3 regions of the Vibrio sp. 704 genome follow, and region 3 is predicted to be linked to each of the others. Evidence: riboswitches for the same ligand, from Rfam matches in the RefSeq annotation. Region 3 holds a riboswitch; each other region holds the start of a gene.

Region 1 (10,735 bases), on a different contig from region 3:
CATCGTTGCAACGCTAACAGAGCAAGGCCAACAAGCGCTTGAAACTGGTGAATTTGAGGCAGATGTTTACGGCAACGAATGGCGCGCGGTTTCTTTAACTGGCGCTATTGATTCTCCAGTTGTAGACACGCTTGATCCAGTATGGTCATACGCAGAAGAGTTGGACAACGTTTACTGTGCAACTTGTCACGCGAAAATTCCTTCAAATCACTTCACAGTGAATGCATGGGGACCGGTAGCGAAAAGTATGGGTGATCGAACTGATATTTCAGCCGAGAACCTAGAAATTCTAACCAAGTTCTTCCAGCACCACGCAAAAGATGTGGTTGGTCACTAACGATAAATAGAAGGATAAGATTATGACTAATATGACCCGTCGCGGATTTCTAAAAGGCACTGGCATGGCGGCTGGTGCAATGGCATTCACTTCATTTGCACCTATGTCTGTTGCGTCTTCAAACCAGCGTGGCAAGGGCATTTTGACAGCAGGCCGCATGGGCCCAATGTTATGTGAAGTGAAAGATGGTAAGTTGGTTTCGACTACTAATGCTCTTCCACAAACTGTACCAAATAGTCTACAAACTACTGGGCCTGACCAAGTGCATACCAAGGCGCGTGTGAAGTACCCAATGGTACGTAAAGGCTACTTGGCAAACCCATCGTCGCCAGAAGGTGTGCGCGGTAGTGATGAGTTTGTGCGTGTGTCTTGGGATGAGGCTTACAAGCTGATCCACGAGCAGCACATGCGAATTCGCAAAGAATATGGCCCGGCTTCTGTGTTTGCAGGCTCTTACGGCTGGCGTTCAAGTGGCGTGCTGCACAAAGCACAAACCTTGCTGCAACGTTACATGAGCATGGCGGGTGGCTATTCAGGCCACTTGGGTGACTACTCAACGGGTGCTGCGCAGGTCATCATGCCGCACGTTGTGGGCTCTATCGAAGTGTACGAGCAGCAAACCACGTACCCAGTGGTACTAGAGCACAGCGATGTGGTTGTGCTTTGGGGCTTAAACCCGATCAACACTCTAAAAATCGCGTGGAGCTCAACAGACTGTGCTGGTCTTGAGTTCTTCCATCAGTTGAAAAAATCAGGCAAGACGGTTATCGCTATTGACCCTATTCGTTCTGAAACCATCGAGTTCTTTGGTGAGAATGCGGAGTGGATTGCTCCTCACCCAATGACCGACGTGGCAATGATGATGGGTATCGCACACACCTTAGTGAAACAAGGTAAGCACGATAAAGCCTTCCTCGATAAATACACCGCAGGTTACGACAAGTTTGAAGCGTACCTGATGGGCGAAGAAGACGGCGTAGAAAAATCAGCAGAATGGGCATCACAAATCTGTGGCGTACCTGCAAAGCAACTTGAGCTACTGGCTGACATCTTCAGTAAAAACCGCACCATGCTGATGGCGGGTTGGGGCATGCAGCGCCAACAATACGGTGAGCAGCGTCACTGGATGCTGGTTACACTAGCAACGATGTTGGGTCAAATCGGTTTACCGGGCGGTGGTTTTGGTTTCTCTTACCACTACTCAAACGGTGGTAACCCTGCTCGTGATGCTGGCGTACTTCCTGCGATTTCGGCATCGCTGGGTGGCGGTTCTTCTGCGGGGAACGACTGGGCGGTGTCTGGCGCGGTGCAAAGCTTCCCTGTGGCGCGTATCGTCGAGGCGTTGGAAAACCCAGGTCAATCCTACCATCATAACGGTCATGAACTGACGTTCCCGGACATCAAGATGATTTGGTGGGCCGGTGGTGCGAACTTTACTCACCACCAAGATACCAACCGCTTGATTAAAGCATGGCAAAAGCCTGAACTGATCGTGATTTCAGAGCCTTACTGGACGGCGGCTGCGAAGCACGCGGACATTGTTCTGCCAATCACCACATCGTTCGAGCGTAACGACTTAACGATGACGGGTGACTACAGTAACCAACACTTGGTGCCAATGAAGCAAGTGGTTGAGCCGCAAGGTGAAGCGCGTAATGACTTCGATGTATTCGCGGACATGGCAGAGATGCTAGCTCCGGGTGGCCGTGACGTATACACTGAAGGTAAAACCGAAATGGAATGGCTGTACGGCTTCTACAAGGCGGCGCAACAAGGTGGCCGTGGCTCTCGCGTAGCAATGCCGAACTTCAGCAAGTTCTGGGAAGATAACCAACTGATCGAGATGAAGTGGAACGAGAAGAACGCACAGTTTGTTCGTTACGCAGATTTCCGTGAAGACCCGATCATGAATCCACTCGGTACACCAAGTGGTAAGATCGAAATCTTCTCGAAAACCATTGAAGGTTATCAGTTGGAAGACTGTCCTCCACACCCAACGTGGATGGCACCAACCGAGTACACTGGCAATGCAAAAGACGGCGAGTTGCAGCTAATGACCGCGCACGCAGCGCATCGTCTACACAGCCAGTTTAACTACGCGAAGATTCGCGAAGAGTACGCAATTGCAAACCGTGAACCTATTTGGATTCACCCTGAAGATGCGAAAGCGCGTGGTATTAAAACGGGCGATTTAGTTCGTGCGTTTAACAACCGTGGCCAAGTATTGGTTGGTGCAGAAGTGACTGACCGAATCAAGCAAGGTTCAGTGTGTATTCATGAAGGCGGCTGGCCGGATCTGGATCCGAAAACCGGCATTTGTAAGAACGGCGGTTGTAACGTGTTAACGTTGGATATTCCGACCTCTCGACTTGCAAACGGCTGTGCGGCGAACTCGGCGCTGGTTCGTATTGAAAAATACACTGGCCCAGAATTAGAACTAACAGCGTTTGAACCACCAAGAAATGGTTAGAAAAAAGTAGCGTTTTAAAGCAAGAAGCCAGCGAATCGCTGGCTTCTTTTTTATCTAGTAATCGTTCACATTAGCGCGAAGCGAGAGAAACAAATGGCATCTGTTTCTTAATTTGAAATGTCGGGAGTAAAGTAAATACAATCGCGACAAACAAGACTGAGCCTATTAAATCTTCAGGGCGATGCATCCCCAGCCATAAGCGGCTATATGCGACGCTCATTCCCCACATCCATAATGACAGTGCAGAGATATAGCTCTTGTTCTGTAAGAACAACCCGCCAAAGAAAGCCAAACAAATCGAAACGAAAATCGTATGGCCGGATGGGAAAGAATAGTCTTTCTCGCCTTGCCAATGGCGCGTTCGCCAATCACTAACGTGTTCAGAAATCTGGTTAATTACGTTGGCTTGCTGCTTTGTATCCAACTGATAAAACGCGTCTGGGTGCTCAATCAATTGTTCTGCTGCGAGCAATTCCGTGTAGGGACGCGGGCTTTCTGTCATCAGTTTTAGCCCCGTTTTGCTGGCAAAACCAATCACCAGTAACAACCCTAACATTGAGAGTTTTTGTATCCACTCAATGCGACTTGGTTTAAAGCGAAATAAAGAAAGCAGTAGCAGTGTTAACGTAATTAAAAAGCCTTTGCTACCAGCAGAATCTGTGAGCAAAGTAAAAGTAATACCCAGACTTTCCGGCACCTGTGAAGTGAGATTGTGATAAGAGCCAAACAGCGACATTGGGATGATGCCAAGAACAAACAAGGCGAGCATCATCAATCCATATTTTTTGGTTTTCATTGAGAGCGTTTTGTTTTTATTGAGGGTTATTCAACCACGTGAAAATAAGGGGCTTATCTTACGTTATCTGGCGTGAAAAACTTATCAACGCTCTGTCAATTCGAGCGTGAAAGTGACATTGCAGCTCTTCGTTGTGAAAGGAGAGGTTGTTGAAAGTACTGAAAGGCAAACGCGCTCATCCATAAGCGCTTTGTTCAGGCGTGAGCAAGGTTAGCTCATCAACCCTAATAAATATTCCGATGCGGCTTTTGGATCTTCTGCGTGGCAAATCGCTGAAACCAAAGCTAAGCCATGAACACCAGTGGCGCTGAGTTGCGGAATGTTACTTTCGTTAATGCCGCCAATGGCAACAATCGGCAGTGAAGTCGTCTCTAACGCCATCTTCAAGCCATCAATACCCCAGAACTTCTTGGTGTTGGTTTTGGTCGGCGTCGCGAAGATTGCGCTCAAGCCGATGTAATCAATCGGAAGAGAGTCCGCTTCTGCAAGCTGCTCTTCATTTTCGATGGATAAGCCGAGGATTTTGTTTGGTCCAATCAACTCACGAGCGATAGTTGCGGGCATGTCTGATTGCCCGAGGTGAACCCCATCGGCATCAACTGCCAGTGCAACATCAACGCGGTCATTGATGATCAAAGGCACATTGGTATCTTTAAGGATGTCTTTCACGGCTTGAGCACGTTCGATAAACGCACGCACATCGCCGTGTTTTTCGCGGACTTGTACCATGGTCACGCCACCTTCCACGGCTTTTCTCACAACACGCTTTAGTGTGGCTAAATCTTGTTGGTCATCGGTGACCAAATATAAACGATAGGCGTTCATTTTGTTTCCTTTGGGCCTCTCATCTACAGGGAGTGAGAGGCCGGTATTTGTTAGAGAAAGCTTAACTCACTTGGAGTTTTAGGCGTTTTGCCAGTGTTTCTTCATCCAGTTGGTAAAGCTCATCCAACAGGTTCATTTGCAGACTGCCTGGCCCTCGCGCTTGCTCAGCCGCAATTTCACCCACAACGCCCAGTACCGCCGCGGCAGCAAGTCCGGAGTGATCACCAACAGCAGCGAAAGCACCCGTCAGTGCCGTTAGTGTGCAGCCCATTCCGGTTACGTATGGCATCATCTCGTGACCGTTGTTTAGCTGCACAGTTTGCTCTTTCGTGATGATGTAATCAGTCTCGCCAGAAATCACCACACTTGCACCATACTCTGAAACTAAGAAGTTCGCTGCGCCAAGTGCTGCGTCGCTGCTGTCTAGTGCATCGACGCCTTTGCTTTGTGCTTGCTCGCCAGCGAGAGCGATGATTTCTGAGGCGTTACCACGAATGATCAACTTGTCTGCAAGGCGTGCGATCTCACGTGATGTCTCGGTACGCAGTGAGCTTGCTCCACAACCGACGGGGTCGAGTACAACGATTTTGCCATTGGTATTGGCTTGCTCTACGGCATAGCTCATACGCGGTGTCCAAACGCTGTCTAGGGTACCGATGTTGATAACCAATGCGCCAGCGAACGACATCATCTCTGCCATTTCCTGCTTGGAGTGCGCCATGATTGGAGAAGCGCCGATGGCCAATAGTGCGTTTGCTGTGTTATTCATCACCACGTAGTTAGTGATGTTGACGACTAATGGCTTTTGCTGGCGTACTGCGGTTAATGCTTGGGTGATTTGTTCAATTAACATGAGACTCTCCGATTAATCTTGCTGAGCGTTTAGACCTTGTTGCCAGAATGCCACTTCCATACGCGTTGCAGTTTTGAATACCTGAATCAGGTTTTGACCACGCTGGCTATTGATGTCGATTTCCGCCAATAACTGGTTAAAGTGTTCTGTACCTTTTGCGACACCAGATTGGAATTCCTCACCACCGTAGAGGTTGATCCAACTTGCATATGGGTTGCCTTCGATTACGGTCTTTTCATCTTCAATCAGCACCTTACCGATTACGGCATAACCGATGGAGCATGGCGCTAGTGCCGCGTATAGATCAACAAGATCGCCCGTCATGCCAGCATCTAATACGTAACGGGTGTAAGCCACAGTGCCGAAATCTTCTGGCTCGTTTTCTAAGTCGGATTCTGTCAGTCCCCATTGCTCACAGTAAGTCACGTGGTGGGCGATTTCAGAATCGAGCAATGCATGTACGCTTGGTAGGGCGCGGCGCATGTCATCCAAAGTACGCGCTTTGTAGATCGCTAATGCGTAAGCTCGCGCGTACTGTTTTAGGAAAAGAAAATCCTGCTTTAGGTAATGCAGAAAACAAGGCTGAGCAAGAGTGCCTTGCGCCAATTGCTGCACGAAAGCATGCTCAGTGTATTCTTGCCAATCTTGGCGGCAAGCGTCGATCAAATCTTGGTATTTCATTATGGGTATCTCGTTATCAAAAGACCCTAGGCTTTGAGCCTAAGGTCAGTAGAATTAGTCAAAGCTCGGTACGTAATCTTTCGCTTTTGGCAGTGTTTCGATGATTTTTTGTGAATACATGAATTCGGCATAATCATCGTAGCGTTTCAGATCTACTGCAGATGGACGAAGAGCGAAACGAGTTAGCGTGTCGTTCCAAGCGCGTTGGTTAAGTTCGTTGTTGAGGGTGTCTGGTGAATAAGCCACAAACTCTTTCCACGACTCTTTTGGATGGTTAACGATGTAAGTGGTCGCTTGCTCTAGTGCTTTATTGAATGCCTTGATGGCTTCTTTGTCGTAGGTTTTTGCATTGGCTACGAAGACCAACTCGTCATACGCTGGCACGCCGTGTTCTTCAGGGAAGAAGGCCTTAGCTTTATAACCTTCTAGTGCCAGTTGGTTGGTTTCGAAGTTACGTAGACCGCCCCAAATCGCATCCACCTTGCCAGACGCAAGAGACGAAGACAGCGCCCAACCTACGTTGATGATTTGTACGTCAGAAAACTTCACGTTCTCTTGAGCTAGCATGGTGCCGATTGCTGCTTCTTCGTTGCCTGCGATCGCAATACCGATCTTCTTGCCTTTTAAGTCGCCAAGGTTTTCATTCTTACCGTTGTCCAACACCATCAGCGTGTTGAGTGGCGTAGCAATCAAAGTCGCAGAGCGGATTAGTGGCAAACCAGCCGCGACATCGATAGTTAGGCTCGGTTGGTATGAAATCGCCATGTCGACTTTACCCGCCGCGACCAACTTAGGTGGTGTACTTGGATCTGCAGGCTCTTGAATGTTGACCTTCAAACCTTGTTCTTTGAAGTAACCGCGCTCTTTGGCAATCACGATAGGACCATGGTTTGGATTGACGAACCAATCCAACATCAGTGTCATCTCTTTTTCAGAGGCAAGCACGTTGGTTGATACCACTGAAGCGAGTAGAGCAGCAGCGCTCATAAGTTTGTTTTTATTCACGGGGTTCTTCCTTTTCTTTCCCAATTTCCTTTGGTTATTTTCGGCAATTACTTGCTTTCCCAAGGGATGGCTTTTTTCAATAATTTATCGGTGATGAAGTAGAGTGAGATAGACAGCACGGCGAGGATAAACAGCGCTGCAAACATCTCATCAATGATCATTCGAGCGTTAGCTTGGAGCATCAGATAACCCAAGCCTTCACTTGAACCTACCCACTCACCGACCACTGCTCCAATTGGCGCAATAACGACGGCAACACGAATACCTGAAGCTAAAGTTGGTAGTGCGGCTGGCAATTGAATATGACGAAGTAGCTGCCATTTCGACGCGCCCATGGTCTTGGCAAGATCGAGGTAACCTGTTGGTGTATTGCGCAAACCGTCATAACAACATGTCGTGACGGGGAAAAAGATGATGATCGCCGCCATGACAACTTTCGATGCAATGCCGTAACCAAGCCAAAGCATGAGCACTGGCGCGATGGCGAACACAGGGATCGCTTGGCTAGCAATCAGAATGGGCAGTAACCAACGCTTGAGCGGCTCGAACATCAGCATTTGCAATGCGAACAGCAAACCCATTGATAATCCAAGCGCCAAGCCAAGTAAAATCTCTTGCGCGGTAACCCAAGTATGTTTGAGCAGGACATCGTAACGAGTGACCAATCTATCCAGCACTTCAATTGGTGAAGGTAAGATGAAGCTTGGCATATCGAATATCACCACGACCAACTGCCACAATCCCAAGATCACCGCAGTGCTGATGACCAAGCGCAGAGCCGGATGTGTCACGCTTTCTTTTTTACCAATACGTGCCGAAACGGAGTTGTACTGAGTCATATCACTCATAGTCTTTCTCCAATTGGTCCAAAATCGCTTGTTGTAGCGCCGCGCATTCTCCATCGAGAACTCGTGGAGGCGTAGAACCCGGAACAACCAAGTGCTGAGCTTGCGCAGGTGAGCCTTGCAATACATAGAGTTGATGAGCTAATCGCACCGCTTCTTGTGGGTCGTGGGTAATCAGAACAACCGTCTTATCTTTCAATAATTCGGCAGACAAGGTTTGCAACTTATGGCGAGTAACCGCGTCCAGCGCAGAGAAGGGCTCATCCATCAGAACCAGAGGCTTGTCTTGCATCAGAGTACGAGCAAGGGCAACACGTTGTCTCATGCCGCCAGAGAGCTGAGCTGGCTTAGCATCCGCGTAATCGGCGAGTCCCACTTGGCTGAGTAAAGTCAGTGCACGTTGTCTATTTTGCTCTGGTGCTTGCTCTTGAGAAAATCGAGAACTGAGGCAGACGTTGTCTAACACATTCAACCACGGTAGCAATAAATCCTGTTGAGCCATGTAAGCGATACGGTCATGCAGTGCAGCGCCATCGGTTGTGATGAGTTCGCCATGCCAGTCAACTTGGTCATCCAGTAGGCCAGCTAAGTAACGCAATATTGTGGTTTTCCCGCAGCCACTTCGTCCGAGTAATACCGTCCATTTACCGACGGGAATGGTCATGTTCATTCCTGCTAAAGTCGGTGTTTGGCTATCTTTGTATCGCAGGCTAGCATCGGAAAGCTGAATGCCAATCGCGTTAGCGAACATAAGTATGACCCGCAAAAAAGTGGTTCACAGGGCCGTGACCTTTACCGACATCCAGTTCATCAGCGTGCGCGATAGCTTGGCTGATGTACTGCTTACCAAGGTGCACCGCTTTGTGCAGATTGTTGCCTTGTCCAAGATAAGATGCGATGGCAGAAGACAGCGTGCAGCCTGTGCCATGGGTGTTTTTGGTTGGAAATCGCTTGGCGCTAATTAACTCGGCACTGTCTTGCATGATAAGCAGATCGTTGCTGTTTTCATTTTCTTCAAGGTGACCGCCTTTGAGCAGAATAGCTTTGGCTCCAAGCGCACGAAGGTCGGTAATCATATCGTTCATTTCAGATTCTGACTGAGGCATTGGCTTACCCGTCAATGCTGCGCCTTCGGGTAGGTTAGGGGTAATGATGTCTGCGAGCGGAATCAATTCTTCTTTTAAAGTGCTGATTGCCGACTGTTCCAATAATAGATCGCCGCTAGTGGCCACCATTACAGGGTCAATCACGAGGTGTTTTGGCTGGTATTGTTTAATTTTGTCAGCAACGACTTTGATGATATTGGAATCTGCCAGCATGCCCACTTTGACTGCAACGATGTTGAGGTCGGTAAATACTGCATCAAGTTGGCTCTCTACATGGTCGAGAGGAATGGGGAAAATCGCAGAAACGCCTTGGGTATTTTGCGAAGTAATCGCCGTGATTACCGAGCAAGCAAAACTGCCGGTTGCGGACATCGCTTTGATGTCGGCTTGAATACCTGCACCGCCACCACTGTCTGAGCCCGCGATGGTCAATACGATAGGGGTAGGCAAGGCTGGCGTGTGATGTGAATGAGGTTGTGATTGCTGCGTCATGGTCGCTCCTACTACAAGACGTATAGGAACTGACTTTGACCGTTGCAGATAGATCGATTTTTCGATCGCTATCGCTTACCTAAGAGGGGCGACGAAAGGCAAAGTGTGCATAGTTCCCTACGTCAGTGCTAACTGAATCAGGTTCAACGGGTCTCGAATTTCGATCTCAGCCAACACTTGTCGTGTGGCCCCCCGACTATTTCGTTCGGATGATAGCAGGACCATTGCGGAAGGGATACGTTTTTTGAGCGTAATTATAATGAGTATTCAATTATGCGAGGTGAGTGATAAAGTAAGCACCTAAATGGTTTGCTGGGTGGAATTTACTAGTGCAACGCTCTGGTGAATGAGCAGAACCTGGAATATTTAATAAATAATCGTGGTCTCGTTAAGCAAGGATTAGCACAAAACAAGGTTAAAAAACTGTTAAAATTTAACGTGTTGCCAATTTAACTTTGTTGAACTTTTTCACAGTTAATTAGGAAGGCTAAGACGATCATCGAGCAAGGAGACTTCATGCTTAATTCTGTAACAGCGAAGTCAGTGATCGATCATGCTCTCTTTTTGGGGGCTGATTTCGCTGAACTATTCGTTGAACATCACCAAACCAACACTGTCCAGATCGCATCTGGTGAAGTGGATAAGGTTAACTCGGGTATCGATTTTGGTATCGGTATTCGTCTTTTTTTCGGTCATAAGGTGCTTTACGGTTACACCAACAGCACAGATGAAGCCGAACTAAAGCGCGTAACCTCGCTGCTTGCTGCAAAAGACAAGCGTGAGCAAATCGCGTCAGCGGGTTCTTTGAATTTGAACCGCTACCCAATCCAACATGGTTGCCGCATGCCGCTAAGTAAGGATGCTAACCTAGATTCAAAAATCGCGTTTCTATTGAAAGTTGACCAAGCCGCACGTGCTGAGAGTGAGCATATCAGCCAGTTTATTGGCAGCGTGCTTCAGCGCGAACAGCAAGTGTCTATCTTCAATTCAGAAGGTCTACACGTTGACGATACTCGTCACTACATCCGAGTTGCTGGTAATACTGTCGCTCAAAAAGGTAATGAGCAGTCTTCTGGTATGGAAGGTCCTGGTGCTCTTGCTGGCTGGGAGTTCAGTGAACAGCTTGATGCGAAAGAGCTAGGTCAAACTATCGCGCAACAAGCGTTGGTAAAACTTGGCGCTGATGCTTGTCCATCGGGTGAAATGCCAGTGGTAATTGGTAACGGCTTTGGCGGCGTTATCTTCCATGAAGCGTGTGGTCACTTGCTAGAAACCACTTCGGTTGCGAAGAAAGCTTCAGTATTCCACGACAAGATGGGCGAAAT
Region 2 (10,735 bases), on a different contig from region 3:
GGCGAAGTTAGCCATCAATGATTTTGATTTTGACCAAATCAAACAATTCCTGCCGCCAGAAACCAAGCTGCAAGGCTCGGTTAATGCACAGGCTTTTGCTAAATGGGCACCAGAGAAAAAGCCTGAAGTAACCTTAAGTGTCAATATGCCAAAAGGCCAAGTTGAACAAGCGCTTGAACAGCCAATTAAAGTCGGTTGGGAAAGCTTCAACTTTAAAGCAGCATTAGCGAAAGACAAGCTTGATGCCGAGTGGCTATTTGATGTGAAAGATAACGGCGACTTGTCTGGTAAGGTTTCTTTACTGAATGTCTCGACTGAAAAGCCCACTATTGATGGTAAGGTTTCACTCTCTACGTTCCACTTGGATTTCTTGGCACCGTTGATTGGTGAGTACAGCTTGTTTAAAGCAAACATGAATACTGACCTAGCGATATCAGGTGACGTCATGCATCCGAAGGTTAATGGTCAGTTCTTGATTGACCAAATGAAGCTACAGGGTGAAGTCACACCGATAGATATAAACTCAGGGCAGGTCGTCATCAACTTTAAAGGCCATCAAGCGGACTTGGATGCCGGAATTTTAACCCCGGATGGTGAGTTGAACGTTACCGGTGATGCCGACTGGCAGGACTTACAGAACTGGCGCACTAAAGCGCGTGTATTTGCTAAAGAGCTCAATGTTGATTTGCCTCCAATGGTAAAAATCAAAGTTGAGCCTGACATGACAATAGATGTGACTCCTCAGCTTGCGAAAATTGAGGGTGATATTAATTTGCCATGGGGCAGAATTGTCGTCGAAGAGCTTCCACCAAGTGCGGTAGGTGTATCGAGTGATACCGTTATTCTCGATAAAAACTTGCAGCCAGTGGACGATGTCGCTGCGATGCCGTTTGATGTGGAAACGAACATCAACATTAAAATTGGTGATGACTTCCAACTTGCCGCTTTTGGTTTAAAAGGTGGGTTGAAAGGGAACCTAAACGTGACACAAAAAGACAAAGGTCCTTTCATCGTTGGTGAAGTGAATGTTGTCGACGGTTCTTATCGTTCGTTTGGTCAGGACTTATTGATTAAAGAAGGTAAGATTCTGATGAATGGTCCACCAGATCAACCTTACTTGTCTATCAAAGCGATTCGTAATCCAGACAATACCCAAGATGATGTCATTGCGGGGGTACAAGTGTCGGGCCCAGCATCTGATCCGAGTATAGAAATTTTCTCAGAGCCCGCGATGAACCAAGCCAATGCACTTTCTTATCTACTTCGTGGTCAAGATATTGATGGTGAAGCCGGTGGTAATGCAATGACGACTACCTTAATTGGTTTAAGCTTGGCGAAGAGTGGTCGTGTGGTTGGTGAAATCGGTGAAGCCTTTGGCGTACAGGATTTACAGCTGGACACTGCTGGGTCGGGCGATGATTCGCAAGTGACGGTGAGTGGTTATATTCTGCCTGGTTTGCAGGTGAAATATGGTGTCGGCATCTTTAACTCCCTAGGTGAGTTCACTGTGCGTTACCGATTGATGCAAGACTTGTATTTAGAAGCGGTATCTGGTGTAGATAGCGCCGTTGACCTACTCTATCAGTTTGAGTTCGATTAAAGTGCTTTAACCTAAGCATACACAGTCATGACTAAGGAGTGGTTATGCAGCATTTGATTTTTGTCTACGGCACGTTACGCAAGGGAGAGTACAACCATCAGTATTTGCGCTCGGCGCAGTTTCTTGGTTTACATGAAACGGATGCTCAATTTGCAATGTATGACTTAGGCCCTTATCCAGCGTTGTCTGTTGGGCAACGCTCGATTCAAGGTGAAGTGTATCTGATTGATGATGAAACCTTATCTGAGCTAGATAGGTTAGAAGATGTGCCAGTGGAATATCGCCGAGAGAGCATCGTTACGCCTTTTGGCCAAGCTTGGATCTACTTATATCAAGATACTGAGCAGTTAACCGAAGAAATCGCTTCCGGAGATTGGTGTCAAAAGGTGTGAGCTATACTGACATTATCAATAGCAACGAGCTAAACACTAAGGAGTCACGATGAAAACATTCGTAATTGGAGTAATGGCGTTGCTTCTTGCTGCATGTGCACAAACAACACTACCGACTTCGAATAATGTGACCGATTGGCAAGTGTTTGGTAAGCAGTCAGCTTTAGATGGATTACGGGAGTTATCTGAGGAGCGAATTGCGAAGCTGGATGATGTTAACCATGCGACGCCAGAACTGATAATGGCTTATCAAGCGGGTTACCAGCAAGGTAAACAAGAGTATTGCGAGCAAAGTGCTTATATGCTCGGTGTTATCGGGCGTCCGTATTTTGGCATTTGTGATGATGTTGACCCCTTCTTTCAACATGACTACGACGCTGGACGAATGTCTTCAGCAGGCGCACCTATCTAGTTGACACAGGTAAGATGAAAGCAAAAGAGCTGCCCTAGAGCAGCTCTTTTTAATTTTGTATCAGCAGTGATGCTTATTTTTTCTGAGCGCGCTCGTAAGATTCTAGGATCTCAGCTTTAGCGGCAGCAACATCTGCCCAACCATCCACTTTCACCCATTTGCCTGCTTCAAGCTCTTTGTAACGCTCAAAGAATTGCGTGATCTGCGCTTTCAGTAGTTCTGGAATATCGTCCACATCTTGGATGTGCTCGTACTCTTTCGAGATTTTTGAGTGGGGAACCGCAAACACTTTTGCATCTTCACCCGATTCATCTGTCATCTTCAAAACGCCAACAGGACGGCAGCGAATGACTGAACCTGGCATGAGTGGGTATGGTGTTGGTACCAATACGTCGACTGGGTCGCCATCAAGAGACAGGGTATTGTTCACATAGCCATAGTTGCATGGGTAGAACATTGGTGCAGACATGAAACGGTCGACAAATACAGCACCAGAGTCTTTATCTACTTCGTACTTGATTGGATCTGCATTTGCAGGAATTTCGATAACGACATAGATATCTTCAGGCAGCGACTTGCCTGCTGGTACATGGTTTAAGCTCATTAGAATATTCCTTTTCATTAACGATGAGTCACACAAAAGCGGCTTCATCTGATGATAAATTCGCGTTTCACTTTAGCGACAAAAACGCGGCAGGTAAACACCTGCCGCGTTGGACAAAGGTCTGAAATTATTCTTCGTCGCGGTGCAGTTCAAGGAACTCTTCAACTTTGCGAACCATGTTCTTCGAACCCACAAAGAAAGGTACACGCTGGTGCAACTCAGTAGGCTTGATGTCCATAATGCGATTCACGCCGTCCGATGCAATGCCGCCAGCTTGCTCAATGAGGAATGCCATAGGGTTACATTCGTAAAGCAGGCGTAGCTTGCCTTGTGGGTGGCTTTGTGTGCTTGGGTAAAGGTAGATACCACCTTTCAGTAGGTTGCGGTGGAAATCAGCAACCAGCGAGCCAATGTAGCGAGAAGTGTATGGGCGACCGTCTTCTGGCACGTTTTCTTGGCAGTACTTGATGTACTTCTTCACCCCTTGAGGGAAACGAATGTAATTACCTTCGTTGATGGAGTAGATCTTACCATCATCAGGAATCATCATGTTTTCATGAGAAAGACAGAAGCTGCCGATAGATGGGTCGTAAGTAAAGCCGTTTACGCCGTTACCAGTTGTGTATACCAACATGGTGGAGGAGCCGTAAATCACGTAGCCCGCAGCCACTTGCTTGTGACCAGGTTGTAGGAAGTCTTCTTCAGTTGGTGGAGTACCGATTGGAGAAACACGACGGTAAATCGAGAAGATAGTACCAACAGAGACGTTCACATCGATGTTAGAAGAACCATCAAGTGGGTCCATCAGTACTACATATTTGGCGTTTTGGTTGAGTTCTTTATTGAACGCAACTGCTTCGTCTTCTTCTTCACTGGCAACGCCACACACTTGATCACGAGCTTCAAGCGCGGCTTTGAACTTATCGTTCGCGTAAACATCGAGCTTTTGCTGATCTTCACCTTGGACATTTTCCGTGCCTACAGCACCAGTGATATCACCGAGACCCGCTGCGTTGATTTCGCGGTTAACGATTTTTGCAGCTAAACGAATGGAGGCTAAAAGGGATGATAGATCACCGCTAGCGTGGGGGAAATCCGCTTGTTTTTCGACAATGAACTCGCCTAGGGTGCGCAGTCCTGACATGGTTAATCCTTACATTTTCATTTCATTGGGGGTAGTGCGCAAGTGAGCATCTCTTTATGGATGTTAAACGATTGCGCTGGATGTAAGTTTAAGTCGCAGATCTTTTTAATGGTAATGAAGTAACTGTTTGAGATCTCAATTTATTTGTAGACTTGTTTGAGGGATTCATCAGTAAGCAAGAGGTTGTACAGTCTGTGTTCAACCTTGTCATATTTGTGAAAGGGACTGCAAGAAGAAGGCTAAAGTCACTCGCTTTTCAGGCGGTAATCGCGATAATGAAAGCATTAAAAAACGCATTACAAGGTTTAGTTTATGCACATTCATATCTTGGGTATCTGTGGCACATTTATGGGCGGCGCAGCGATTCTAGCGCGCCAATTAGGACATAAAGTCACTGGTTCTGATGCCAACGTTTATCCGCCAATGAGCACACTGCTTGAGTCTCAAGGTATTGAAATTATTGAAGGCTTTGACCCGTCTCAACTCGACCCTCAACCAGATCTTGTGGTGATTGGTAATGCGATGAGCCGTGGCAACCCTTGTGTCGAGCATGTGCTCAACACTAACATGCGTTACACCTCTGGCCCGCAGTGGCTCAACGAGTTTTTGCTGCATGATCGTTGGGTATTGGCGGTATCGGGTACACATGGGAAAACGACCACGTCGAGCATGCTTGCTTGGATACTTGAAGATTGTGGTTATCAACCGGGTTTCTTAGTCGGTGGGGTACTCGGTAACTTCGGAGTGTCTGCTCGTTTGGGTGAAAGTATGTTTTTTGTCGTTGAAGCGGACGAATATGACAGTGCTTTTTTCGATAAGCGTTCTAAGTTTGTGCATTACCATCCTCGCACTTTAATCATGAACAATCTTGAGTTTGATCATGCTGATATCTTCGATGATCTAGAAGCGATCAAGCACCAATTCCATCATTTAGTGCGAACTGTACCGGGCAATGGATTGATCTTAGCGCCGAGAAAAGATCAGGCGTTAGCGGATGTATTAGAGCGTGGCTGCTGGACTGAAAAACAGTTCTCTGGTGAGAATGGTGGCTGGCAAGCGCACAAATTAGTGCTTGATGGCTCAAAATTTGACGTTGCGTTGCAAGGCGAGAAGGTTGGTACCGTCGAATGGAATTTGGTGGGTGACCACAATGTGGATAATGCGCTGATGGCAATCGCTGCTGCACGACATGTTGGAGTCACTCCGGATCTTGCTTGCCAAGCATTAGGGCGTTTCATCAATACCAAGCGCCGTTTAGAGCTGAAAGGTGAAGAACAAGGTGTGACGGTTTACGATGATTTTGCGCATCACCCAACGGCAATTGAACTTACTGTCGGTGGTTTGCGTAACAAGGTAGGTGAAAAACGCATCCTAGCTGTGTTAGAGCCGCGTTCTGCCACCATGAAGCGTGGCGTACACAAAAACACACTTGCAGAGTCACTACACAGTGCAGATGAAGTCTTCTTGTTCCAGCCAGATAATATCGAGTGGTCTGTGCAAGACATTGCCGACCAATGCAAACAGCCAGCGTTTGTCGATGTGGATATAGATAACTTTGTAGCCAAGATCGTCGAACGTGCGCGAGCAGGTGACCAAATTCTAGTCATGAGTAATGGTGGCTTCGGTGGTATTCACGGAAAACTTCTTGAGCAGTTAAAACAAAAAGCCTGATTGATATGCAAAACAAAACACAACCCTCTCACAAAAAAGCCATCACGTTGGCATTAACGGGGGCTTCTGGTGCTCCCTACGGCCTTCGTCTTTTAGAATGCTTGGTTGCGGCGGATTATCATGTCTACGTTCTGATTTCTTCGGCAGCTCGTGTTGTGATGGCAACCGAGCATAATCTTAAGCTGCCAAGTGGCCCAGAAGCAGCACAGCAAGCATTAGTAGAGCACCTGAACTGCAATCCAAATAACATCACCGTTTGCGGTAAAGACGATTGGTTCTCGCCGGTTGCGTCTGGTTCTGCTGCACCCAAGCAAATGGTGGTTTGCCCATGCTCTGCGGGAAGCGTTGCGGCCATAGCACACGGTATGTCGGACAACTTGATCGAACGGGCCGCTGATGTAGTAATGAAAGAGCGCGGGCAGCTGTTGCTCGTGGTTCGTGAAACGCCATTTTCAACGCTACATCTGGAGAACATGCACAAGCTATCGCAAATGGGCGTCACCATCATGCCAGCGGCCCCGGGCTTCTACCATCAGCCAAAGAGCATTGAAGACTTAGTGGATTTTATGGTGGCGAGAATTCTCGACCACTTAGGTATTGAGCAAGGTTTGGTGCCTCGTTGGGGCTATGACCAGCGCTCGTGAGCTGATTGTGTAACCACTCAAATACCTTTACAATCCATCCAACTCATCGGGGAGCAAACCCATTTTGCATTGAGTCAATCAATGCATTTGGGCGCTGAGACCTAAGTGCTTTACTAGGGACCCGTATTACCTGAACCAGATAATGCTGGCGTAGGAATTGAGTCTGGATATTGGAAATCCTTAATAGCCGCCTCAAACCCTGTGCCGCTCAACTTATTTCTCTGAAATACTCATGGAGAGCGAGCAGTGAAAACCACTCTAAATCTGATTGCCTTAGCTGCAATCACCTCTACTTCAGCGTTTGCCGCTGAAAACACATTAACCATCTATACCTACGACTCTTTTGCCGCAGATTGGGGGCCGGGTCCTAAAATCGAGCAAGCTTTTGAAGCAAAATGTGGCTGTGACGTTAACTTCGTGGCATTAGACGATGGTGTGTCGATCCTGAATCGTCTTCGTCTTGAAGGCGGTAATAGCAAAGCCGACATCGTGTTAGGTTTGGATAACAATCTGATGGCAGAAGCGAAGAAAACCGGTCTGCTTGCCGAGCACAATGTGGATACGGCTAACACAGTGTTACCAAACGGTTGGAGTGACACGACGTTTGTACCGTACGATTACGGCTACTTCGCGTTTGTGTACAACAAAGAGAAACTGGCTAATCCGCCGAAAAGCATGAAAGAGCTGGTGGAAACGCGCGACGATCTGAAAGTGATTTACCAAGATCCGCGGACTTCAACGCCGGGCCAAGGCTTAATGCTATGGATGAAATCTATTTATGGCGACGATGTGACGCAAGCGTGGCAGAAGCTAGCGAGCAAAACCGTAACGGTCACGAAAGGTTGGTCTGAGGCGTATTCTATGTTCCTCAATGGTGAGTCCGATTTAGTGCTTTCTTACACCACTTCACCTGCGTACCACTTAATTGCGGAAAACGATTCGAAGTTTGCTACGGCGAGTTTTGCTGAAGGCCACTACATGCAAGTTGAAGTCGCCGCCAAAGTGAAAGGGGCAAAAAATTCAGAACTTGCTGATCAATTTATGAGTTTCATTTTAAGTGATGAGTTCCAATCGGCGATGCCAACGGGTAACTGGATGTACCCAGTCACTGACGTTGAGTTACCTAAAGGTTTTGAAACTTTGAGTGTTCCAAGCAAGTCGTTGAGCTTTAGTGCTGATGAAGTGGCAAAAATGCGTAAGTCTTGGATTCGCGAATGGCAAAGCGCATTGACGTTTTAGCTGACGTTTCCACCCTCATCTGAATGAGATAGGTTTTACCTTTGAATTCTGTTCCAAAAATAGGTTTAGGGGTCGCGATGATCATCGCGACCTTTGTTATTTCTGCCCTAGGTGCTTTGATTGTTCAAGCCCCTTCACTTGATGTGTCTGTGGTATGGGGCGACCCGTACTATCAACATGTCACCAAGTTCAGCTTTTACCAAGCTTTTCTTTCCACATTGCTCAGTGTTGGCTTTGCCATTCCAGTAGCGCACGCACTTTCGCGTCGCCAATTTATTGGTAAATCATTACTGCTTAAGCTATTTGCATCGACACTGGTTTTGCCGGTTTTGGTTGGTGTTTTTGGGCTGTTAGCGATTTATGGCAACAGTGGTTTGTTGGCGCAGTGGTTGCAAAGTTTCGACACTAAACTGCCATTCTCTATTTACGGTTTGAACGGCATTTTACTCGCCCATGTGTTCTTTAATTTACCTTACGCGGCGCGATTGCTTCTGCAAGCCTTGGAGTCTATTCCTGCCGAGCAGCATAAGCTTTGCGCGCATCTTGGGATGAGCCATTGGAATAAGTTTCGCTGGGTAGAATGGCCGCGTTTAATGCAGCAGCTTCCCCACGTTTGTGGGTTGGTGTTTATGTTGTGCTTTACCAGCTTTGCTACTGTAATGGCGTTGGGGGGCGGGCCAAAATCCACCACTATTGAGCTAGCCATCTATCAAGCGATTAAGTTTGATTTTGATTTACAAGCTGGTGCGTTATTAGCGTTGTGGCAGATGCTGTTATGTGGACTGCTTGCTATTGGTGTGCAGAAGTTAACAAAGCCTGTTGCTATCAGTGCTGGCAGCACATCGGTACAGCAATTTTTAACGAAGGATCATGGGTGGTCAAAAGCTTGGGATAGCTTTTGGATCATAGGTGCCTTTTTACTGGTAATACCGCCGTTATTGATGGTGTTACTGAGTGGCATCAACCAACAAGTTTGGACAGTATTAACCGATGAGCGTTTTTGGTTTGCGCTATTGAACTCCCTCAAAGTCGCCTGTGTCGCTAGCGCGCTTGCGGTCGCTGCAGGGGTGTCCATACTATTGACCAGTCGCCGTTGGCGGTTGCAGTACAAAAACACGCGAGCCGATCAAATAGAGTTAATCGGCACCATTATTTTGGTGACTCCAGGTCTGGTGATTAGCACCGGTTTATTCTTACTACTGCGCGCATTTACCGATGTTTTTAGCTTGGCATTTTTTGTCGTGATTTTGGTGAACGGTTTGATGGCTTTGCCTTACGTGATCAAAACGCTAGCGCAGCCAATGTTGCACATTGAACAACAGTATCAGTATGTATGTGCCAGCTTAGGCATGCGTGGCTGGCAACGGTTTAAAGTGGTGGAGTGGCAGGCGCTACGCAAGCCGTTTGCACATGCGTTTGCGATCAGCTTTATGTTTGCGATTGGCGATTTAAGTGCTATTGCGTTGTTTGGCGGACAAGAGTTCCGCACTTTACCTCTGTATTTATTCCAGCTGCTTGGCAGCTATCAGATGGACGCGGCTGCGGTGGTATCGGTGACCTTATTGTTGTTGAGTGTGGGCTGTTTTGCCTTGATTGAGAAAGTATTGAAAACGAAGGAGAGAGCGTAATGTTAGTGTTGGATGATGTGCAGTACACCTACCAACGTGAACTGTTTCGTTTTGACTTAACGATTGAGCAAGGACAGATTGTGTCGCTGATGGGACCAAGTGGGGCAGGGAAGTCAACCTTGCTGGCGTTGGTGGCAGGATTCATCCATCCTGACCGTGGTGATATTTGTGTTGATGGTGAGTCCATTGTGCGTAAAGAGCCTTATCTGCGTCCGTTCTCTATGTTGTTCCAAGAGCACAATTTGTTTGCTCACTTATCGGTGCGTGACAACATCGGTTTGGGCTTACACCCAGGGCTAAAGCTTACGGTGGACCAAAATCGTCAGATTGAACAAGCCGCGCAGCAAGTTGGTGTTGCAGAGTACCTCGACCGTTTGCCAGAGCATCTTTCTGGTGGCCAGCGTCAACGTGTTGCCTTAGCGCGTTGTTTTGTTCAGCCTCATCCCATGTGGCTATTGGATGAGCCGTTCTCGGCGCTTGATCCGGTGTTGCGTGAAGAGATGCTGAGCTTGGTAAAAAAACTCGCAGCAGAGCGGGGAATAACCGTATTGATGGTCACGCACCATTTAAGCGATGCCAAAGCGATTGCCAGCCACTTTGTGTTTGTGGCAGATGGTAAAGTGGAAGCCGCGGGTGATATGTCTGCATTGAGTGAACAGCATGCTAGTGAGAAGCTTGCGGCATTTATCCGAGCCGCATGCTAGTGCCTGATAGTTGCTAGGTTATGCTTCTCCGCAACACAAACCATGCCGAGGTCCAAATTCAAATTGAGATCTTAAGCTCATGATATGGTCAATCATTGCTTGTACACGCCGTGGGCGGTTTGCTCCAGGACGATAGACTAAATAAATAGGCATTGGTACCGTGTGCCATTGCGGTAACACTCTGACTAAGGTGCCACTTTCTAGCTCTTGCGTCATGTTCTGCACAGGTAAGTTAGCGATGCCTAGTCCTTTAAGTGCGCCTTTCAATATTGCTTCTACAGTTGTACTTGAGAAGTTACTGGTTATTGAAACATTGACGGTATTATCGTGTGAGATCAGCGTCCAAGGCCCTATTTCTGAAACATATTGATACCTCAAACAGTTGTGTTTTGTCAGATCTTCTGGCGTTTCAGGTACGCCGAACTCAGCTAAATACTCAGGGCTAGCAGCCAGGACTCGAGTGGTATAGCCTAATTTTTTTGCGATCAATCGATCATCAACTATCTGACCGACTCGAATTGCCATATCAAAGCCGTGTGAAAACAGATCAACAAAATCGTTCGATGCTTCTAACGCAATTTGTACTTTTGGCCATTGTTTTAAAAATGGCAAAAAGATGTGCTCCGCCATATACGCATCCAACGCTGGTGGCGCGGAAATCCGCAGCCGGCCTTGGATCTGTTGTTCCATCTCCTGA
Region 3 (10,735 bases):
CGCGAATGGCTAGCACAACATAATATTGATGCCCTACTTGTCCCACATGAAGACGAGTACTTGGGCGAATACGTACCAGCGCACAACGAGCGTTTACATTGGCTAACTGGCTTTACTGGTTCTGCTGGTGCTGCGGTAATCACCAAAGACAAAGCCGCTATCTTTGTTGATGGTCGCTACACAGTACAAGTAACAAAGCAGGTTCCTGCTGATCTATTCGAATACCGTCACTTGATTGAAGAGCCTGCACTAGATTGGATTAAAGACCATCTTGCAAATGACGCGTCTGTGGCAATCGACCCTCGCATGCACAACTCTGCTTGGCTAGACATGGCACAAGCAAAACTTGCAGGTACCCTTGAGCTTAAGATTCTCGATAGCAACCCAATTGATGAACTGTGGCACGACCGCCCTGCTCCTGTGGTTTCTGATGTTCGCCTAATGGCAACAGAAACAGTTGGACAATCAAGTGAAAGCAAACGCCAAGAAATCGCAGAGCTCGTGAAAAAAGCCGGTGCAGACAGCGCAGTGATCACAGCACTTGATTCTATCTGTTGGTTGCTCAACGTTCGTGGTCTAGATGTCTCACGTCTACCAGTTCTTCTTTCTCACGCGATTCTGCACTCAGACTCAAGCGTGGAATACTTCCTAGATCCTGCTCGCCTACCTGCTGAGTTTGACGCTCATGTTGGTGCCGGCGTGACGGTTCATCACCCAGAAGCATTGCAAGCACGACTAGAAAACCTAACTGGCAAGAATGTACTGGTTGACCCTGCGACAAGTAACGCGTGGTTTAAGCTGGTTCTACAAAACGCTGGCGCATCTGTGGTGAGTAAAGCTGATCCATGCCTAATGCCAAAAGCAGCAAAGAACGCTGTTGAAATCGCAGGCATGAAAGCATGTCATATCCGTGATGGCGTAGCGATGAGTAAGTTCCTTTCTTGGTTAGATGCTGAAGTCGTTGCGGGTAACCTGCATGATGAAGCGACGCTGGCAGACAAACTGGAAGCGTTCCGCAGCGAAGACCCGACACTTATGGATCTTAGCTTCGATACTATCTCGGCAGCAGGTGGCAACGCGGCGATGTGTCACTATAATCACGAGAACCAACCTGAACCTGGCAAGCTAGAACTGAACACACTTTACCTAGTGGATTCAGGCGGTCAGTACCTAGATGGCACGACAGACATCACGCGTACCATCGCGATCGGTCAGCCTTCACAAGAGATGATTAAACAATTCACTCTCGCGCTAAAAGGCCACATCGGTGTTGCACGTGCACGTTTCCCGAAAGGCACACGTGGTTACCAAATCGATACGCTAGCTCGTCAGCACCTGTGGGCGGAGGGCTACGATTACGATCACGGTACTGGTCACGGTGTTGGTCACTTCCTAAGTGTTCATGAAGGTCCAGCAAGCATTTCGAAGAAGCAAATCGACGTGCCTCTAACAGAAGGCATGGTGCTGTCCAACGAGCCAGGTTACTACCGTGCGGATGCGTTTGGTATCCGTATCGAGAACCTAGAGCTTGTTGTTGAAACCCCAACTAACGGTGACTTCCCTGTTCTGTCATTCGAGTCGCTAACACGCTGTCCAATCGACAAGCGCAACATCAATGTTGATATGCTAACTCGTCCAGAGCTTGCTTGGTTGAATGATTACCATCAGAAGGTATGGGATGAGATCAGCCCACTTGTTGAGGGTGATGTGAAAGAGTGGCTTCGTCAAGCAACACTACCAGTAGCACACAGCTAGAAGCTAGAAGCTAGAAGCTAGAAGCTAGAAAAAGTAGAGGGTTGATGTTTTGCATCAACCCTCTTTTTTTGCCTATGTTTCACGTGAAACATAACGATGACCAGTGGCTTTATTTATTGCTTAACCGGAATACGCTGAGTGCCAATCTCGCCATACAGGGTCAAAACCTTTGGCTCGAATCATATTTTCCACAGAACCCGCGCTTCGTTCGTCACTGATCTCAAACTGCTCGAGTTCAGCATCATCCATCGCATAACCACCCGGCTGAGTTTTCGATGCAGCAGACATACTAGTGATGCCTAACGGTAATGCATTGTCTCTGAACTTCGGTGATTCACGAGTCGATAATGACAACTCCACTTCTGGATTCAACAAGCGATAAGCGCAAATCAACTGCACAAGCTGTTTATCCGTCATGACTGATTTTGGTTGGAGCGCACCCTCACAAGGACGTAAACGTGGGAAAGAAATTGAGTAACGAGTCTGCCAATACGTGCGCTCAAGATAGTCCAAGTGCGCTGCCACATAAAAACAGTCGGTACGCCACTCTTCCAATCCTATCAAAGCACCAATACCGATCTTATCGATGCCTGCTTTTGCAAGACGATCGGGTGTATCCAATCGGTATTCGAAATCCATCTTATTGCCACGCAGATGGTGCTCGGCGTAAGTCGAAGGATGATACGTTTCTTGATAAACCATCACCGCATCTAAACCCAATGTCTTGAGCTCAGCGTATTCGTCTTGATCAAGTGGCTGCACTTCCATCGCCAAATAGTTAAAACGTTGCTTAATCATCGGCACCATTTCGCGGAAGTATTTCATACCCACTTTAGTTTCGTGCTCGCCAGTCACCAGCAATACGCTATCAAACTTCATGCGCTTGATGGCTTCGACTTCTGCTGCCACTTCGTCCCGATTCAAGGTACGACGCTTGATTCTATTCTCCATTGAGAAGCCGCAATAAGTACAGGCATTGGCGCACAAGTTAGAGAGGTATAATGGAATGTAAAGCGACATGGTATTACCAAAGCGCTTACGAGTTGCCGAATATGACAGTTGTGCCATCTGCTCTAAGTACGCTTCAGCCGCTGGTGAAATTAGCGCTTTAAAGTCTTCCAAATCACGCTTGGGTTTATTCAATGCTCGCTCGACATCTTGTGCCGTTTTCGCGTAGATCGACATTGAAATGTCATCCCAATTCAGCTGCTTAAATTGTTCAACGAAGCTCATGTTTTCCTCGCTTAATAGCTAAACCAATCTAGGACTAAAGCTCATCTAGGAATGACGTCAGTGGACTCGACGCAACCGCATGAGAAACCTTACCGGCAAGTCCAGCTTCATAAGCCATACGCCCCGACTCTACCGCCAACTTAAATGCCTTCGCCATCGCAACAGGATCGCTCGAAGCTGCAATCGCAGTATTGACGAGCACGGCATCCGCGCCCATTTCCATCGCACGTGCGGCATGTGAAGGAGCACCAATACCCGCATCCACAACCACAGGAACATTAGCTTGGTCGATAATGATCTCTAAGAAGTCGTGAGAAACTATCCCTTTGTTAGAACCGATCGGCGCACCTAATGGCATGACCGCTGCACAACCCACTTCTTCCAATCGTTTACATAGAACCGGGTCAGCATGACAGTAAGGAAGGACAATGAAGCCCTCACGAACCAGTTGCTCAGCGGCAGCAAGTGTCTCAATTGGATCGGGCATCAAGTACTTCGGGTCTGGGTGAATTTCCAGTTTTAGCCAGTTTGTACCTAACGCTTCTCTCGCCAATTGTGCTGCAAACACAGCATCTTTAGCATTCTTTGCACCTGAGGTGTTCGGCAATAAGTTCACGCCCGCTTGTACTAACGGCAGCAAAATATCATCTTGTTGGTCGTTCACATCCACACGCTTCAATGCCATGGTCGCAAGTTGAGAACCCGATACTTGAATCGCTTCTGCCATTAATCGGCTGTTGGCAAACTTCCCTGTTCCCGTGAACAGTCTTGATTCGAATTGTTTATCACCAATTTTAAGCATCGACTTTAACCCCCTGCGATCGCTTGAAACAAAGAGATGCTATCTCCCTGTGAAAGAACTGTGCTAGCCCACTCACTGCGCGGCACAACATTGTTATTAATTGCAAAAACACAGCCCATTTCAGGCAGCGCAAATTGACTAATGATTTGCTGTAGATTTGACTCACTGGCAACTTGATGTGACTGGTCATTGATGACAATAGTGATCACATCTAAGTCAGCAGCGGTCATTTGTGTTGTTTGTTGTTCTGATAACGTCATTGCTTCCAACTCTCTTAATTCTGCCCATTACTCGTAAACTAAATCTGAGCACATACTTGGCACTGTTTATCTTTACTTATCGCCATGGTTTGCCATTGCAGCTTCAATCCATCGAACAGGTGTAACTTGGCCGTCTCGACATGAAACTTTCCCGTCGCCAGTTTTTGAATTGCCGCAATCGCTTGGTAGTTGCCAAGTGTGCCCACCACCGGACCGACGACACCGCTCTCACTGCACTTTTGCGTTTGGGGTAATTCGTCAAACGGATACAAACAGCGGTAACAGGCTTTACTCTGCGCTTCTTGTTCACTTGGTGTTTGGTAATCAAAGACAGCGAATTGCCCTTGCCAACCAATTGCTGCCGCCGAGATGAGCGGCGTATTTTGCTCGAAGCAAACTTGGTTAATTAGTTGGCGCGTTGGCATGTTATCGGTGCAGTCGAGCACCACATCCGCTAGCATCACCTCAAGCTGAAGCTGTGCTTTGTCCAATCGCTTATTGAGAGCACGAATTTGAACCATAGAATTAAGGTCAGTCAGTTGCTTTACAGTCGCTTTTGTTTTCGCAACTTGGAGGTCTTGTTCGCGATAAATGATCTGGCGTTGCAGGTTACTGCTATCAACTTCATCGTCGTCGACCACAACCAATTTACCAACACCCGCTGATGCCAAGTACAAACTCGCTGCGCTCCCTAACCCACCACAACCGATGATCAGCACATGCGATTTGCTCAAGCGCTCTTGCCCACTTTCAGCAATTTCAGGCAGAGCGACTTGGCGTTGATAGCGAAGGAACTGCTTATCCGTGAGCATGCTCGCCTCTCTTGTTATGCGCCAATTCACTATTCTGCTCAGTAAACGTTAGTTGTCTTTCTTTCATCAGTTGTGCAAAGAACTCGATGACGGACTGAGGTGATTCTGCCAACGTAATAGCTCGCACAACTGCCAAACTAGAAACACCTGTTTGCCAAACTTGGTCTGCATTAGATTGGTCAATACCACCAATCGCGACCGTCGGAAAGCCAAGCACATGGTCACTAACTGCTTTGTCTTTTGAAGGACGGAAAGTAGCCTCTGTATTTGTATAAGGAATGCTATCAATCAGCTTTTGATACAGAGCCAAGCGCACCAAACCTTGTGGTTTCGATGGCATCTGTTTTGTAGTGGTTGGGAAGATATGCCCTAGCGCGATGTAACTAGGATGAATTTGTACGATGCGCAGTAGCTCATAATAACCATGCGTAGAAAGACCAAGACGAATGCCGGCTTTAGTTAGCTGAGCCAAATTCGATTCTTCTATGTCTTCTTGTCCTAGGTGAACGCCATAAGCGCCATGCTTGATTGCCAACTGCCAATAGTCATTGATGAACACTTGTGCTTGATACTGACGACCTAGCTCAATTGCTCGAATGATCTGTTGTTCTAAATCGGCTCGTTGTGGGTTCTTGATTCGCAGTTGAATAGTGTTGATACCTAGTGGCAATAGACGCTCAATCCAAGCAACATCATCAACGACTGGATAGAGCCCTAGACTTTGCTTAGTTAGAGTTGGAAAGCTAACGCTCTCGCCTTGTGCAGACCAACCAACTTGAATACCTAGTCGGTTATCCTCCAGTACAGGTGTGGGGAAATCATCAAATTGGTCAGCCCACTGAGTAGATCTTCCCTCGTTAAGGTTATCATTCAACAGTGTTTCACGTGAAACATTCGCTTGTTGAGTTAGCATTCCTCGAGCAAGTGTTAACGCATCTTCGATAGGAAAATCGAGTACTGTCAGCGTTACAATCCAAGCAAGGTGATGTTCGGGATCGAACATTACGTTGAATTTGGACTCAATGGAAAGCGCTCTCACTTCGTCGTTGATTGGGTGACGCCAGATATCAAGCTGAAGCACTTTCTCCTTTTCATCGGATACCTGCGTATCAGCAATGCCAATATAAATCGCTTTCGACGGTTGCTTAGCACACGCTTCTACCGATAAAGCAGAGCGGTAATAAAGCACAAATGAACTTTCATGCTCAGAGTCATAACCATCAGTAAGATCTGTCGTTATGCGTGTGTTCTGTTGGTCGCGAACAAGCTGAATAGATTGAGTTGGGCTCAAACCCAACTCAATGTCTTCGATGCTAAAACCCTGTTCTTTCGCCAACAACAAACATTGCTGAACTAAACCTGTCAGTTCAATCAATGATGACGGAATAAGGATTTTGCTCATTAGTCACTTACCTCGGCATGTGCTGCTGGGTGGTATAACTCAGAACCTGTATCTCTAAATTCTTGCGATTTCTGACGCATCCCCTCAAGAGGATCATCCAGCATTTTGATTGAGATAGCTTGGTCCGCAGCAACTTGCTCAGTATCTTTCGCGTATTCTCGTACCTCTTGCGAAATCTTCATAGAGCAGAACTTTGGTCCACACATCGAACAGAAGTGAGCAACTTTTCCAGACTCTTGAGGCAAGGTTTCATCATGGAAAGCACGAGCGGTATCTGGGTCGAGCGACAAGTTAAATTGGTCTTCCCAACGGAACTCGAAGCGAGCTTTAGAAAGCGCGTTATCACGAACTTGTGCACCAGGGTGTCCCTTCGCTAAATCAGCGGCGTGCGCAGCAAGCTTGTAAGTGATCATGCCTACCTTCACGTCTTCTTTGTTTGGTAAGCCAAGATGCTCTTTAGGAGTTACGTAGCAAAGCATTGCACAGCCATACCAACCAATCATGGCAGCGCCGATGCCTGAAGTAATATGGTCGTAACCAGGAGCAACGTCAGTCGTCAGCGGACCAAGGGTATAGAAAGGAGCCTCATGACAGTGCTCTAACTGCTCTTCCATGTTCTCTTTGATCATATGCATTGGAACATGACCAGGGCCTTCAATAATCACCTGTACGTCGTATTCCCACGCAACCTTGGTCAATTCGCCAAGAGTACGAAGCTCTGCAAATTGCGCTTCGTCGTTAGCATCGGCCACCGAGCCAGGACGCAGACCATCACCGAGAGAAAGTGCGACATCATACTTAGCACAGATTTCACAGATCTCTCGGAAGTGGGTATATAAGAAGCTTTCTTGGTGATGCGCTAAACACCATTTCGCGATGATAGAGCCACCACGAGAGACGATGCCAGTAACGCGTTTTGCAGTCATTGGCACATAACGAAGTAGTAAACCGGCATGGATAGTAAAGTAGTCAACGCCCTGCTCTGCTTGCTCAATCAGGGTATCGCGCATCACTTCCCAGTTAAGGTTTTCCGCAACACCATTCACTTTCTCAAGCGCTTGATACATTGGTACGGTACCGATCGGAACCGGACTGTTACGTAGAATCCACTCGCGAGTTTCGTGGATGTTACGTCCAGTAGAGAGATCCATAACGGTATCTCCACCCCAACGTGTCGCCCAAACGAGCTTCTCTACTTCTTCCTCAATCGAAGAAGTGACCGATGAGTTACCGATGTTGGCGTTCACTTTGACCAAAAAGTTACGTCCAATGATCATTGGTTCGGATTCTGGGTGGTTAATATTGGAAGGGATAATAGCGCGACCTTCGGCGACTTCTTTGCGCACGAATTCGGCGGTAATATCTTTTGGTAGGTTCGCTCCGAAGCTTTGACCCGGATGCTGTTGATTCAGCACTTCATCGCGATACTTGGCACGCCCCATGTTTTCACGCAGCGCGATATATTCCATTTCTGGGGTAATAATACCTTTGCGAGCATAGTGCAATTGAGTCACACAATGGCCATCTTTGGCACATCGAATACGTGGTAGATTTCCGTAACGAAGATCGTCTAGCGTTTCATCTTCTAAGCGCTCTTTGGTGTATACCGAGCTTACTTCATCAAGTAGCTCAGTATCGGCACGCTCTTCAATCCACCCTTCTCTCAGCTTAGGTAAGCCGCTATAGAGGTCTATGGTGTGCTCTGGATCTGTGTATACACCCGACGTATCGTAAACGCGTACTGGCTCATTAGGTTCGAATATAGGCGCTTCTTTTGTGCCTCCAATAAGGCTATCAGCGAGTGATATCTCACGCATTGGCACACGAATATCTGGACGTGAGCCTTCTACGTAGACTTTGCTTGAATTGGGGTACGGTTGTACCGAGAGTGTATCAATGAACTGTTTTGCTTCCAGTCTCGCTTGTTTGCGACTCGACATAGCATTTTTCCTTGCTTTGTTATACTAGATAAAAAGTAATTGGATAAAAATGCTTGGCGGATAGATGCGACAAGAGGAGTCAAATTAAGGCTAGTTAAAGCTTACGATATTTGCCTGTAACAACATTCGACTTTTGATAGGTCAACCAGAAAGAACTCCGGTGTGAATATCTTCTCTTGTTCCCTTCGCAGATTCTAATCTGATCAGGTTCAACGGATCCCGAATTAACGGTCTCAGCCTTATGGCACTCCGACAAGTGATGTCAGTATATAAAAACGGCTTGGTGAAACCAAGCCGACCTGTTCAATTTTTAACTACTTTGCTAGCTGCGCATCAATAATTGAAAGCCAATCCACGCCGCTGAAATACTTAACACGACATTCAACAATACGTTCAACCCCATCTTAAAGAAAGCGCCCTGCTGCATAAGCAAAACATTATCCATCGAGAAGGTGGAAAACGTCGTTAGTGCGCCTAAAAAACCCAAGCCAATCACTTGTCGCCAAGGTTCCGTTGCCAAAAGTTCATTATCGAAAGCTGCTATCAATAAGCCCATCATAAATGAGCCAACAACGTTAACGGTTAACGTACCATATGGAAAACCACGCCCCAATAAAATGACACAAAGTTCAGAAATTAAGTAACGAGAACATGCACCAAATGCACCACCCAATGCAATAAAACCCAAAACGGATAGTTGTCCCATAATTCCCCCAGAAAAGTTAATGGCGACATTGTAATCAAATTTACGGCAATAGTGATTATACAATCTTAGAATTCAGCAAAGTATAGCGCTTAAAACTTATCAAGATTTTAAAAGTTACAGGAGTCACTTTACTTCAATGTACCCCATCAAACCCGTCTTCATATGTTCAATTACATGACAATGGTACATCCAACGCCCTGGGTTATCTGCAACAAATGCCGCTTTCGCACTGCCGTTTTTTCCAAGTAAGACCGTATCGGTATGAAACGGTTCGTCGAGTTTTTTTCCATCTAACTCAAGAACCGTAAATGTGTGTCCATGAAGATGAATAGGATGATGATATTGGGTGACGTTCTTTAGGTTGAAGATATAGGTTTTTCCCATCTCCAATGTTGAAAGCGGCGCTGGAATATTATCTTTGCTCATTCCCTCCCAAGCCCGTTTGTTCATCAGCCAGAATTGGGGGATCGCTTTGCCCGATTGATCAGCAGGAGTGATCGCCCCCTCCCACTCAAACACATAATCGATTTGCTCTGCATTTTTCAAATCGAGAGCTGGCACAGGGTTGAGAGGTAATAAAGGCAGTTTCTGGTTGTTCGACAGGTCAGACTCAACAACGTCAAACTCGCACAAAGGGAATGGGAAGCGTCCTTTCATTTGACGCACATAAACACGTTTTCCAGCCTTTGGAGCAATCAATCCGACATCTAACCTCATTCCTGGACCAATTTTATGCTGAGTGAGCTTATAAGGCGTTTTAACAGGGTTACCATCAATAGCAATAACCCAAGCCTCTGCACCTTCAATAGCGATCGGGTAAGTAATGGTGTTATCGACATTAGCAATTCTTAATCGCGTGGTAGCATTCTGCTTCAGCGTATAAACAGGTTCATGCACACCATTGACGCTACTCCACTCTCCGGGAGTCCCCATACGAGCGCTCAAGCGCGGTACCATAAGGTTCTTCCACTGACCTTGTTTGTCTAAATGCCAATGCTTTAGAACTATTTCCTGTTCTTCATCAAATAGAACAGGCTCAGCCTCTTCAACGACAATTAGCCCAACTAAGCCCATACCAAGTTGCTTAACGCTATTCATGTGAGGGTGATACCAAAACGTGCCTGCATCTGGCGGTGTAAATTCATAAACGAATGTTTCACCCGGCATGATAGGCGGCTGGCTTAAGAAAGGTACACCATCCATTTCAATAGGGATTCGCAAGCCATGCCAGTGGATTGTAGTCGGCTCTGAAAGCTTGTTAGTAAACCGAATTATAACTTTCTCACCTTGGCGACAGCGAATCGTAGGCGCTGGAATCGAACCATTAAATGCGAGTACGTCTGTGTTAAACCCTGGGACCAATTCTGCAGTAGAAGGCTCTGCAGTGATATCGTATATATATTGCCCCTGCTTATTAGTGCTCCTAGATAGAGAACATGCAGGTAGAACGGTAAGCGCGGAGATTGCTAAGGATGATTGAAGAAAGCGTCGACGAGATATATCCATACATAGTTACTCATTAATCCAGATCGGTTGAGTGTAACTAAATATAAATAGTGATTCCCCTTTATTATTAAAATTTCGGGCCACTGATCATTACAGCTAACTGTAGTTTCGTTCGTTCAGTAGATTAAATGCAGCCAAAGTACAGCAGAAAGCCATACTTACGGGATAAGAGTAGAAATAAGCTATAATAATGAGAAGAAACCAGATACAAAAAAGGCTCTGACCTAAGTCAGAGCCTGATATATGGCAGGGGTGGAGAGATTCGAACTCCCAACACGCGGATTTGGAATCCGCTGCTCTGCCAATTGGAGCTACACCC

The links. A riboswitch is a leader RNA that binds a small molecule or an ion and turns the genes downstream of it on or off. The one in region 3 is predicted to bind thiamine pyrophosphate.
Region 1: another riboswitch for thiamine pyrophosphate. It lies ahead of thiD (bifunctional hydroxymethylpyrimidine kinase/phosphomethylpyrimidine kinase); the one in region 3 lies ahead of thiC (phosphomethylpyrimidine synthase ThiC).
Region 2: another riboswitch for thiamine pyrophosphate. It lies ahead of thiB (thiamine ABC transporter substrate binding subunit); the one in region 3 lies ahead of thiC (phosphomethylpyrimidine synthase ThiC).

What each region holds. Positions count from the first base shown of each region.
Region 1 covers NZ_JAWOUH010000002.1:469,819-480,553, forward strand. The annotation lists gene R7R24_RS06000 (NapC/NirT family cytochrome c) at 1-337, shown strand, start outside; gene R7R24_RS06005 (trimethylamine-N-oxide reductase 2) at 360-2,807, shown strand; gene R7R24_RS06010 (phosphatase PAP2 family protein) at 2,878-3,603, opposite strand; gene thiE (thiamine phosphate synthase) at 3,814-4,428, opposite strand; gene thiM (hydroxyethylthiazole kinase) at 4,490-5,281, opposite strand; gene tenA (thiaminase II) at 5,294-5,962, opposite strand; gene R7R24_RS06030 (ABC transporter substrate-binding protein) at 6,017-6,967, opposite strand; partial or broken gene R7R24_RS06035 (ABC transporter permease) at 7,015-7,749, opposite strand; gene R7R24_RS06040 (ABC transporter ATP-binding protein) at 7,808-8,563, opposite strand; gene thiD (bifunctional hydroxymethylpyrimidine kinase/phosphomethylpyrimidine kinase) at 8,553-9,410, opposite strand; TPP riboswitch at 9,508-9,615, opposite strand; gene R7R24_RS06050 (TldD/PmbA family protein) at 9,927-10,735, shown strand, end outside.
Region 2 covers NZ_JAWOUH010000006.1:61,456-72,190, reverse strand. The annotation lists gene R7R24_RS10960 (translocation/assembly module TamB domain-containing protein) at 1-1,600, shown strand, start outside; gene R7R24_RS10955 (gamma-glutamylcyclotransferase) at 1,645-1,992, shown strand; gene R7R24_RS10950 (DUF2799 domain-containing protein) at 2,042-2,404, shown strand; gene ppa (inorganic diphosphatase) at 2,478-3,008, opposite strand; gene fbp (class 1 fructose-bisphosphatase) at 3,136-4,152, opposite strand; gene mpl (UDP-N-acetylmuramate:L-alanyl-gamma-D-glutamyl-meso-diaminopimelate ligase) at 4,465-5,823, shown strand; gene R7R24_RS10930 (flavin prenyltransferase UbiX) at 5,829-6,467, shown strand; TPP riboswitch at 6,505-6,641, shown strand; gene thiB (thiamine ABC transporter substrate binding subunit) at 6,714-7,706, shown strand; gene thiP (thiamine/thiamine pyrophosphate ABC transporter permease ThiP) at 7,784-9,334, shown strand; gene thiQ (thiamine ABC transporter ATP-binding protein) at 9,334-10,038, shown strand; gene R7R24_RS10910 (LysR family transcriptional regulator) at 10,057-10,735, opposite strand, start outside.
Region 3 covers NZ_JAWOUH010000031.1:27,549-38,283, forward strand. The annotation lists gene R7R24_RS23375 (aminopeptidase P family protein) at 1-1,755, shown strand, start outside; gene thiH (2-iminoacetate synthase ThiH) at 1,876-2,988, opposite strand; gene R7R24_RS23385 (thiazole synthase) at 3,023-3,790, opposite strand; gene thiS (sulfur carrier protein ThiS) at 3,796-4,050, opposite strand; gene R7R24_RS23395 (HesA/MoeB/ThiF family protein) at 4,089-4,862, opposite strand; gene R7R24_RS23400 (thiamine phosphate synthase) at 4,849-6,264, opposite strand; gene thiC (phosphomethylpyrimidine synthase ThiC) at 6,264-8,204, opposite strand; TPP riboswitch at 8,368-8,466, opposite strand; gene crcB (fluoride efflux transporter CrcB) at 8,527-8,910, opposite strand; gene R7R24_RS23415 (multicopper oxidase family protein) at 9,034-10,416, opposite strand; tRNA gene R7R24_RS23420 (tRNA-Trp) at 10,661-10,735, opposite strand, start outside.